Regions from separate parts of the Streptomyces sp. Ag109_G2-15 genome, predicted to be linked through region 1. Evidence: riboswitches for the same ligand, from Rfam matches in the RefSeq annotation. Region 1 holds a riboswitch; the other holds the start of a gene.

Region 1 (4,099 bases):
TCCCCAACTGTACCGCGCTCAATCACACAGAATGGCCCCCTCCGCTTCTCTCACGGAGGAGGCCATTCGATGAACAATCGGTAACCGGGGTTACCGACGGTAATGATGTGTCATTCGGTCAGCCGCCGGCGACGGCCGGAATGATGGAGACACCGGCACCGTCCGGGGTCGCGGTCTCCAGACCCTGCTCGAAGCGGACGTCGTCGTCATTGACGTACACGTTGACGAAACGGCGCAGCTTGCCCTGGTCGTCGAGAACGCGGGCCGCGATGCCCGTGTGGTTCTTCTCCAGGTCCCCGATGACCTCGGCGAGGGTCGCCCCCTCAGCGGCGACCTCGGCCTGGCCCCCGGTGTAGGTGCGCAGGATGGTGGGGATGCGAACGGTCACGCTCATGCGAGGCCAGCCTCTCGGAAGGAGTCCAGGGTCGGGCGGATGGTGGCGGTGAGCCCCGTACCGGCCACCGCGTCGAGGGTCTTCAGGCCGTCACCCGTGTTGAGAACGACCGTGGTGAGCGACGGGTCCAGCACACCGCTCTCGATCAGCTTCTTCGTCACGCCGACCGTCACGCCACCGGCGGTCTCCGCGAAGATGCCCTCGGTGCGGGCCAGCAGCTTGATCGCGTCGACGACCTGCTCGTCGGTCACGTCCTCCACCGCACCACCGGTGCGACGGGCGATGTCCAGGACGTACGGGCCGTCGGCCGGGTTGCCGATCGCCAGCGACTTGGCGATGGTGTTCGGCTTCTGCGGGCGGACCACGTCGTGGCCGGCCTTGAAGGCGGTGGACACCGGCGAGCAGCCCTCGGCCTGGGCACCGAAGATCTTGTACGGCTTGTCCTCGACGAGCCCGAGCTTGATCAGCTCCTGCAGGCCCTTGTCGATCTTCGTGAGCTGGGAGCCGGAGGCGATCGGGACCACGATCTGGTCCGGGAGCCGCCAGCCGAGCTGCTCGCAGATCTCGTACGCCAGGGTCTTGGAGCCCTCCGCGTAGTACGGCCGCAGGTTGACGTTGACGAAGCCCCAGCCCTCGCCGGCCGGGTCACCGATCAGCTCGGAGCAGAACCGGTTCACGTCGTCGTAGTTGCCCTCGATGCCGACCAGCTCGCCGCCGTAGACCGCGGCCATGACGACCTTGCCCTGCTCCAGGTCGTGCGGGATGAACACACAGGAGCGGAAGCCGGCGCGGGCGGCGGCGGCGCCGACGGCACCGGCGAGGTTGCCGGTGGAGGAGCAGGAGAGGGTGGTGAAACCGAAGGCGCGGGCGGCCTCCAGGGCCTGGGCGACGACGCGGTCCTTGAAGGAGTGCGTCGGGTTGCCGGAGTCGTCCTTCACGTACAGCCCGCCGGTGACGCCCAGCTCGCGGGCCAGGTTGTCGGCCTTGACGAGCTTGGTCCAGCCGGGGTTGATGTTGGGCTTGTCGGCCACGTCGGCGGGGACGGGCAGCAGCGGCGCGTACCGCCAGATGTTCGCGGGGCCGGCCTCGATCCGCTTGCGCAGCTCTTCGGTGTCGTAGGCGGAGAAGTCGTAGGCGATCTCCAGCGGGCCGAAACACTCCTCGCAGGCGAACACCGGCCCGAGGGGCACCTGGTGACCGCACTCGCGACAGCTCAGCGCTGCGGCGGGGCCGAGGTCTACGGTGGGATTGCTGGTGCTTGCAACTGTCTGCACAGCCATGGAGGCGAGGCCCTTTCTCCTCATCTTCCTCACGACGCATCTCGCCGTGAGACGGATTTGGCACCTTCCCTAGCCGGGAGCCTCGCTGGAGAACGAGAACCGACTGGAGGGTTGCCGGGGCTTCATCGGGCCGTTTCCCTCTGCCCCTCTGGATGAGCTGTATGTGGTTGTCAACGCTCGTTGACCCGGACATGCGATGGTCACCGGCGTTGTTCAAGACTGTAACCGAAGGCCAGGACAGTTGAGATAGTCGTCCGAACCGCGAGATGGATCACACGGTCACCCCCTGTGATCACGACAGTGAGGAGCCGCAGACCGTGCTGGAAGAAGTCGACCGCTGGCTGGCCACCCGCTCCTGGTCCGTGACCGATCGTCCGCTCCACCGGATACTCGCCGCCAAGCAGCGCACCGGTCAGTCCGTCTCCGTCGTCCTGCCCGCGCTGAACGAGGAGGAGACGGTCGGCGACATCGTCGCGATCATCCGTCACGACCTCATGCAGCAGGCCCCGCTCGTCGACGAGATCGTCGTCGTCGACTCCGGGTCCACCGACCGTACCTCCGAGATCGCCGCCAGGGCCGGCGCGCGGGTCGTCCACCGCGACGACATCCTGCCGCGCATCCCGGCCGTCCCCGGCAAGGGCGAGGTGCTGTGGCGCTCCCTGCTGGTGACCAGCGGGGACATCGTCTGCTTCATCGACGCCGACCTGAAGGAGTTCTCCTCCGACTTCGTCTCCGGCATAGTCGGCCCGCTGCTCACCGAGCCGGGCGTCGACCTGGTCAAGGCGATGTACGACCGCCCGCTCGGCGGCGCTGCGGGACAGGGCGGCCGGGTCACCGAACTCATGGCCCGCCCGCTGCTGAACATGCACTGGCCGCAGCTGGCCGGTTTCGTGCAGCCGCTCGGCGGCGAGTACGCGGCCCGCCGCTCACTGCTCGAACAGCTCCCCTTCCCCGTCGGCTACGGCGTCGAGCTGGGCATGCTGGTCGACGCCCTGCACCTGGTGGGCCTGGACGCGCTCGCCCAGGTCGACGTCGGTGTGCGCAAGCACCGCCACCAGGACGGACAGGCTCTCGGCCGGATGGCCGCGGCGATCTACCGCACGGCGCAGCTGCGGCTCGCCCGCGGGCATCTGATCCGGCCGTCGTTGACCCAGTTCGAGCGGGGTGAGGACGGATTCGAGCCGCGCACCTACTCGGTGGACACCGAGGAGCGGCCGCCGATGGCGGAGATCGCGGAGTACGCGGCGCGCCGGGTGGCGTGAGGGGCGCACGAGAACGGCTGTATACAGCCCCCTTCCGGGGCAGACCGTACGTTTGAGCGTTTCCGGGCCGGGCTAGGTTGAGGACCATGGCTTCCACCCACGGTGCTGAGGTGCTGGTCGCGTCCAATCGCGGCCCGGTTTCGTACGAGGTGATCGAGGACGGCTCGCTGCTCGCCAAGCGGGGCGGCGGCGGGCTGGTCTCGGGTCTGTCGGCCATCGGGCCGGAGACCAACGCGGTCTGGGTGTGCGCCGCGCTGGGCGGCGGCGACCGTGAGGCGGTACGGCGCGCGGGCGGCGGGCTGCTGCCGGCCGAGGAGACCGGCGGGCAGCGGGTGCGGATGCTCGACATCGACGCGACCGTGTTCGCCGACGCGTACAACGGCATCGCCAACTCGGTGCTGTGGTTCGTCCACCACATGCTGTACCAGACCCCGCTGGAGCCGATCTTCGACGCGGAGTTCCGGCGGCAGTGGGCGTCGTACGAGGCGTACAACCACGCCTTCGCCGAGGCGCTGGCCGAGGAGGCGGCGGACGGCGCCGCGGTGCTCATCCAGGACTACCACCTGGCGCTCGCCCCCCGGATGCTCCGCCGGCTCCGCCCCGACCTGCGCATCGGCCACTTCTCACACACCCCGTGGGCCCCGCCGGACTACTTCCGCCTGCTGCCCGACGACATCGCGGCCGAGCTGCTGACCGGCATCCTGGGCGCGGACCGGGCGGCCTTCCTGACCCAGCGGTGGGCGGACGCCTTCACCGACTGCTGTCACGCGGTGCTGGGCCCCGGCATCCCGTCCGGGACCCGGATCGGGGTGCACGGACTGGGGGCCGACGCCGACTTCCTGCGCGAGCGGGCGCACCGGCCGGACGTGGACGAACGGATGGCCGCGCTGCGGGAGGAGATCGGCGAGGGGCGCCGGACGATCGTCCGGGTGGACCGCACCGAGCTGTCCAAGAACATCGTGCGCGGCCTGCTGGCGTACCGGCAGCTGCTGGAGGACCACCCCGAGTGGCGCGAACGGGTGGTGCATCTGGCGTTCGCGTACCCGTCCCGGCAGGATCTCGCCATCTACCGCGAGTACACGGCCGAGGTGCAGCGGGTGGCGGAGACGATCAACTCCGTGTTCGGGACCGAGGGTTGGACGCCGGTCGTGCTGCACGTCAAG
Region 2 (4,099 bases), 1.7 Mb from region 1:
ATCCTGGACCGGCCGCGCAACGCCCCGACGCGTACCGCGTTCGGTGTCGCCTGGGTGACCGTGTACATGGTCGGCCTGGTCGGTGGTGGCAACGACCTCATCGCCACCCACTTCCACCTGTCGATCAACGACGTGACCTGGTTCGTCCGGATCTTCTTCTTCGCCGGACCGGTCATCGCGTTCATCACCACCAAGCGGATCTGCCTCGGCCTGCAGCGCCGCGACCGCGAGAAGGTGCTGCACGGTCGCGAGACCGGCATCATCAAGCGCCTGCCGCACGGTGAGTTCATCGAGGTGCACGAGCCGCTCAGCCAGGAGCAGCTGCACACCCTCACGGCTCACCACCAGTACGAGCCGGCCGAGATCGGCCCGACGGTCGACGAGAACGGTGTCGAGCGCAAGGTGAAGGCGTCCGAGAAGCTGCGCGTCAAGCTCAGCAACGCCTACTACGGCGAGGACAACCAGATCCCGAAGCCCACTGTCGACGAGTACAAGGAGATCACGAGCGGCCACGGCCACCACTGATCCCCGCGTCGCCACGCCACGCTGAAGGGCCCCGTCCGTGTTACGGACGGGGCCCTTCGCCCTGTCCCGGGCTGGATAGGGTGGGACCACACTGTTCTTCTACGACACCCAGGAGCGGCTATGAGCGCTGTGACCCCCGCTGGAGGCGACACCGCGGCGGGCCGTTCCTGGCCCGCCCTGCTGAACGGCCTGCTGGATGGCCGGGACCTGTCCGCCGACGACACGGCCTGGGCGATGGACCTGATCATGCGCGGCGAGGCGACCGACGCGCAGATCGCCGGGTTCGTGGTGGCACTGCGGGCCAAGGGCGAGACGGTGGACGAGATCACCGGGCTGGTCCGGGCGATGTACGAGCACGCGAACGTGATCGAGGTGCCCGGCCGGACCGTCGACATCGTCGGCACCGGCGGTGACGGCGCGAAGACGGTGAACATCTCCACCATGTCGTCGATCGTCGTCGCCGGTACGGGCGCGAAGGTGATCAAGCACGGCAACCGGGCCGCGTCATCGGCGTCCGGCGCGTCGGACGTCCTGGAGAAGCTCGGCGTCAACCTCAACCTGACCCCGCAGCGGGTCGCCGAGGTCGCCGAGGTCGCCGGTATCACCTTCTGCTTCGCGGTGAAGTTCCACCCGTCGCTGCGCCATGTCGCCGCGGCACGCGGCCAGTTGGGGATCCGTACGACCTTCAACGTGCTCGGTCCCCTCACCAACCCGGCCAAGGTGCGTGCCCAGGCGGTCGGTGTCGCCGACCCGCGGATGGCACCGATCGTGGCCGGGGTCCTCGCCGAGCGCGGCAACTCCTCCCTGGTCTTCCGGGGCGACGACGGCCTGGACGAGCTGACGACCACCTCCACCTCCCGGGTGTGGGTGGTCCGGGACGGCAAGGTCACGGAGGAGGGCTTCGACCCGCGGGACGTCGGCATCGACCTCGTCCCCGTGGAGGCCCTGCGCGGCGCCGACGCGTCGTACAACGCGGAGGTCGCCCGCCGCCTGCTGGACGGCGAGCAGGGCCCCGTCCGGGACGCGGTCCTGCTGAACTCGGCGGCGGCCCTGGTGGCCCTCGACCCGACCGAGGCCCCCCTGGCCGAGCAGCTCCGGGCGGGCATGGCCAAGGCGGCCGAGTCGATCGACTCGGGTGCGGCGAAGCGGACGCTGGAGCGGTGGGTGGCGGCCAGCAACAGCTGACGGATCCGATGTGCGGTCCCGCGATCCGGACAGGAGTTGCGGGACCGCGATCACTTCACGTACGTTCCTGTCCAGGTCATGAGTGACAGTCATGAGGCCCCGGCCGACTGTCCGGCAACCCTCCGTCCGTGGCGGGGTGCCCCGGGTGAAGACCAGGTCGTAGGCAGCGAGGTCTACGGCAAGCGCGGACCCCTCACACGCCAGGGGTCCTGGTCGTCGAGGGAGCCTTCTGTGAGCAAGCGAATGCGATAGGGCGTAGAGCCCCGCCTCCGCATACCCCTTTCACCTTTCTCCGTGCTTGAGCCGTACCCGCTCGCACGGTGATTCCGCTTGCCTCTCACGGGAGTTCGCCATGTCTGTCTCCACCGCTGCCTCCGCCCAGACCGTTTGCCGTAACATTTCGGGGGCGCTGCCCGTTCTGGGCGGGGATGTCACCGTCCCGCTCGTGACCGGCGGCGAGGTCACCTACGCGGCGCTCGACTACGCGGCCAGCGCCCCCGCCCTGCAGCGCGTCTGGGACGACGTGGCGGCCTACGCGCCGTACTACGGCAGCGTCCACCGCGGCGCCGGCTACCTCTCCCAGCTCTCCACCGACCTGTTCGAGAACGCCCGCCGGACGGTCGCCGAGTTCCTCGACTGCCGCACCGACGACCAGGTGATCTTCACCCGCTCGACCACGGACTCCCTGAACCTGCTGGCCCGGGCGATCCCGGCCGACTGCCAGGTCTTCGTCTTCGAGACCGAGCACCACGCCTCCCTGCTGCCCTGGCAGGACGCCCGGGTCACCTACCTCAACGCCCCGCGCACCCCGCAGCAGGCCGTCGAGACCCTGGAGCGGGCCCTCGCCGACCGCGACCCGTACGGCCCGGCCCTGGTCTGCGTCACCGGCGCCTCCAACGTCACCGGCGAGCTGTGGCCGGTCCGCGAGCTGGCCGCCGCGGCCCACGCCCACGGCGCCCGGATCGTCCTGGACGCGGCCCAGCTGGCCCCCCACCACCCGGTGTCGATCCAGGACCTCGACGTCGACTGGGTCGCCTTCTCCGGCCACAAGCTGTACGCCCCCTTCGGCTCCGGCGTCCTGGCCGGCCGCGCCGACTGGCTGGTCGCGGCCGAGCCGTACCTCGCGGGCGGCGGTGCGAGCCGCAAGGTCACGCGGCGCGAGGACGGGGGAGTGGCCGTGCAGTGGCACGAGACCGCCGCCCGCCACGAGGCCGGCTCCCCGAACGTCATCGGCGCCTACTCCATCGCCTCCGCCTGCAAGGCGCTGACGGAGGCCGGCTTCGACACCCTCGTGGCCCGCGAGCAGCACCTGATCACCAAGGTCCGCGAGGGCCTCGCCGAGGTCCCCGAGGTCAGGATCCTCTCCCTCTTCGGCGACGACGCCCCTCGCGTCGGTGTGATCAGCTTCGTGGTGGACGGCTGGAACAGCTCCCACTTCGCCGCCGCCCTCTCCGCCGAGTACGGCATCGGCGTCCGCGACGGCCTCTTCTGCGCCCACCCGCTGGTCCGCACCCTCCTCGGCTCCGACCCCCAGACCCAGGGCGAGTGCGGCGCCCCCGAGGCCGCCCCCGGCGAGAAGTCCCTGAACGCGATCCGGGTGAGCTTCGGCGCGGGCACGCCGGACGAGCACGTGGAGCGCTTCGTGAACGCGGTACGGGAACTGGTCACGGACGGCGCGAAGTGGCAGTACCGCACGGAGGACGGTCGCTGCGTCCCGGCGGTGTGAGTCTCTGAAGCCTGGTGAGGCGGTCTTCAGGCGATCAGTTGTCCAACCCGATCGAGAAGGCCGCCTCGAGGTCGTGCTGCGAGTACGTACGGAAGGCGACGTGCGTGTCCGTGGCCTCCACCCCGGGGATCTTGCTGATCCGCCCCGGAATCACGTCGGCCAGGTCCTCGTGCTGGCGTACCCGCACCATGGCGATCAGGTCATACGTACCGGTGACGGAGAAGACTTCGCTGACGGTATCCAGCGAGGCGATCTGCTCGGCGATCTCGGGGATCCGGTCCACGCTGGTCTTGATCAGGACGATCGCGGTGATCACGACGGGTTCTCTCCCTCGGGTGCCGGAGCCGGTGCAGGGTTCACTCTAGTCGTGCGTCCGTATCGCACCCATGCGTAGCCGAACCCCACCCCGAAGCCGACCAGGTGCGCCAGGTAGGCGACCCCGGGCCCCTCGCCGGAGCGGCCCGCCGCGAGCCACTGCAGGGCCGCCCAGAAGGGCAGCACGACCCAGGCCGGGAAGCGCATCGGCAGGAAGAACAGGAAGGGGAGGAGACTGGTCACACGGGCGCGGGGAAACAGGTAGAGAAATGCCCCGAGCACCGCCGAGATCGCCCCGGACGCGCCCACCAGCGACTGCTCGGAGGTGGCGTTGGCGGCCGCGTAGCC

The links. Region 1 has a riboswitch for S-adenosylmethionine ahead of thrC (threonine synthase). Riboswitches for the same ligand answer to the same signal wherever they lie in the genome.
Region 2: it holds a riboswitch for S-adenosylmethionine, as region 1 does, so the genes downstream of both, CRP49_RS23140 (aminotransferase class V-fold PLP-dependent enzyme) here and thrC (threonine synthase) in region 1, are expected to answer to the same signal.

The regions. Positions count from the first base shown of each region.
Region 1 covers NZ_OCNI01000001.1:3,453,711-3,457,809, reverse strand. The annotation lists gene CRP49_RS15570 (MoaD/ThiS family protein) at 119-394, opposite strand; gene thrC (threonine synthase) at 391-1,674, opposite strand; SAM riboswitch class I at 1,692-1,833, opposite strand; gene CRP49_RS15560 (glucosyl-3-phosphoglycerate synthase) at 1,992-2,936, shown strand; gene CRP49_RS15555 (trehalose-6-phosphate synthase) at 3,023-4,099, shown strand, end outside.
Region 2 covers NZ_OCNI01000001.1:5,157,531-5,161,629, forward strand. The annotation lists gene CRP49_RS23130 (cytochrome bc complex cytochrome b subunit) at 1-525, shown strand, start outside; gene trpD (anthranilate phosphoribosyltransferase) at 646-1,710, shown strand; SAM riboswitch class IV at 1,785-1,901, shown strand; gene CRP49_RS23140 (aminotransferase class V-fold PLP-dependent enzyme) at 2,063-3,436, shown strand; gene CRP49_RS23145 (Lrp/AsnC family transcriptional regulator) at 3,471-3,752, opposite strand; gene CRP49_RS23150 (rhomboid family intramembrane serine protease) at 3,749-4,099, opposite strand, start outside.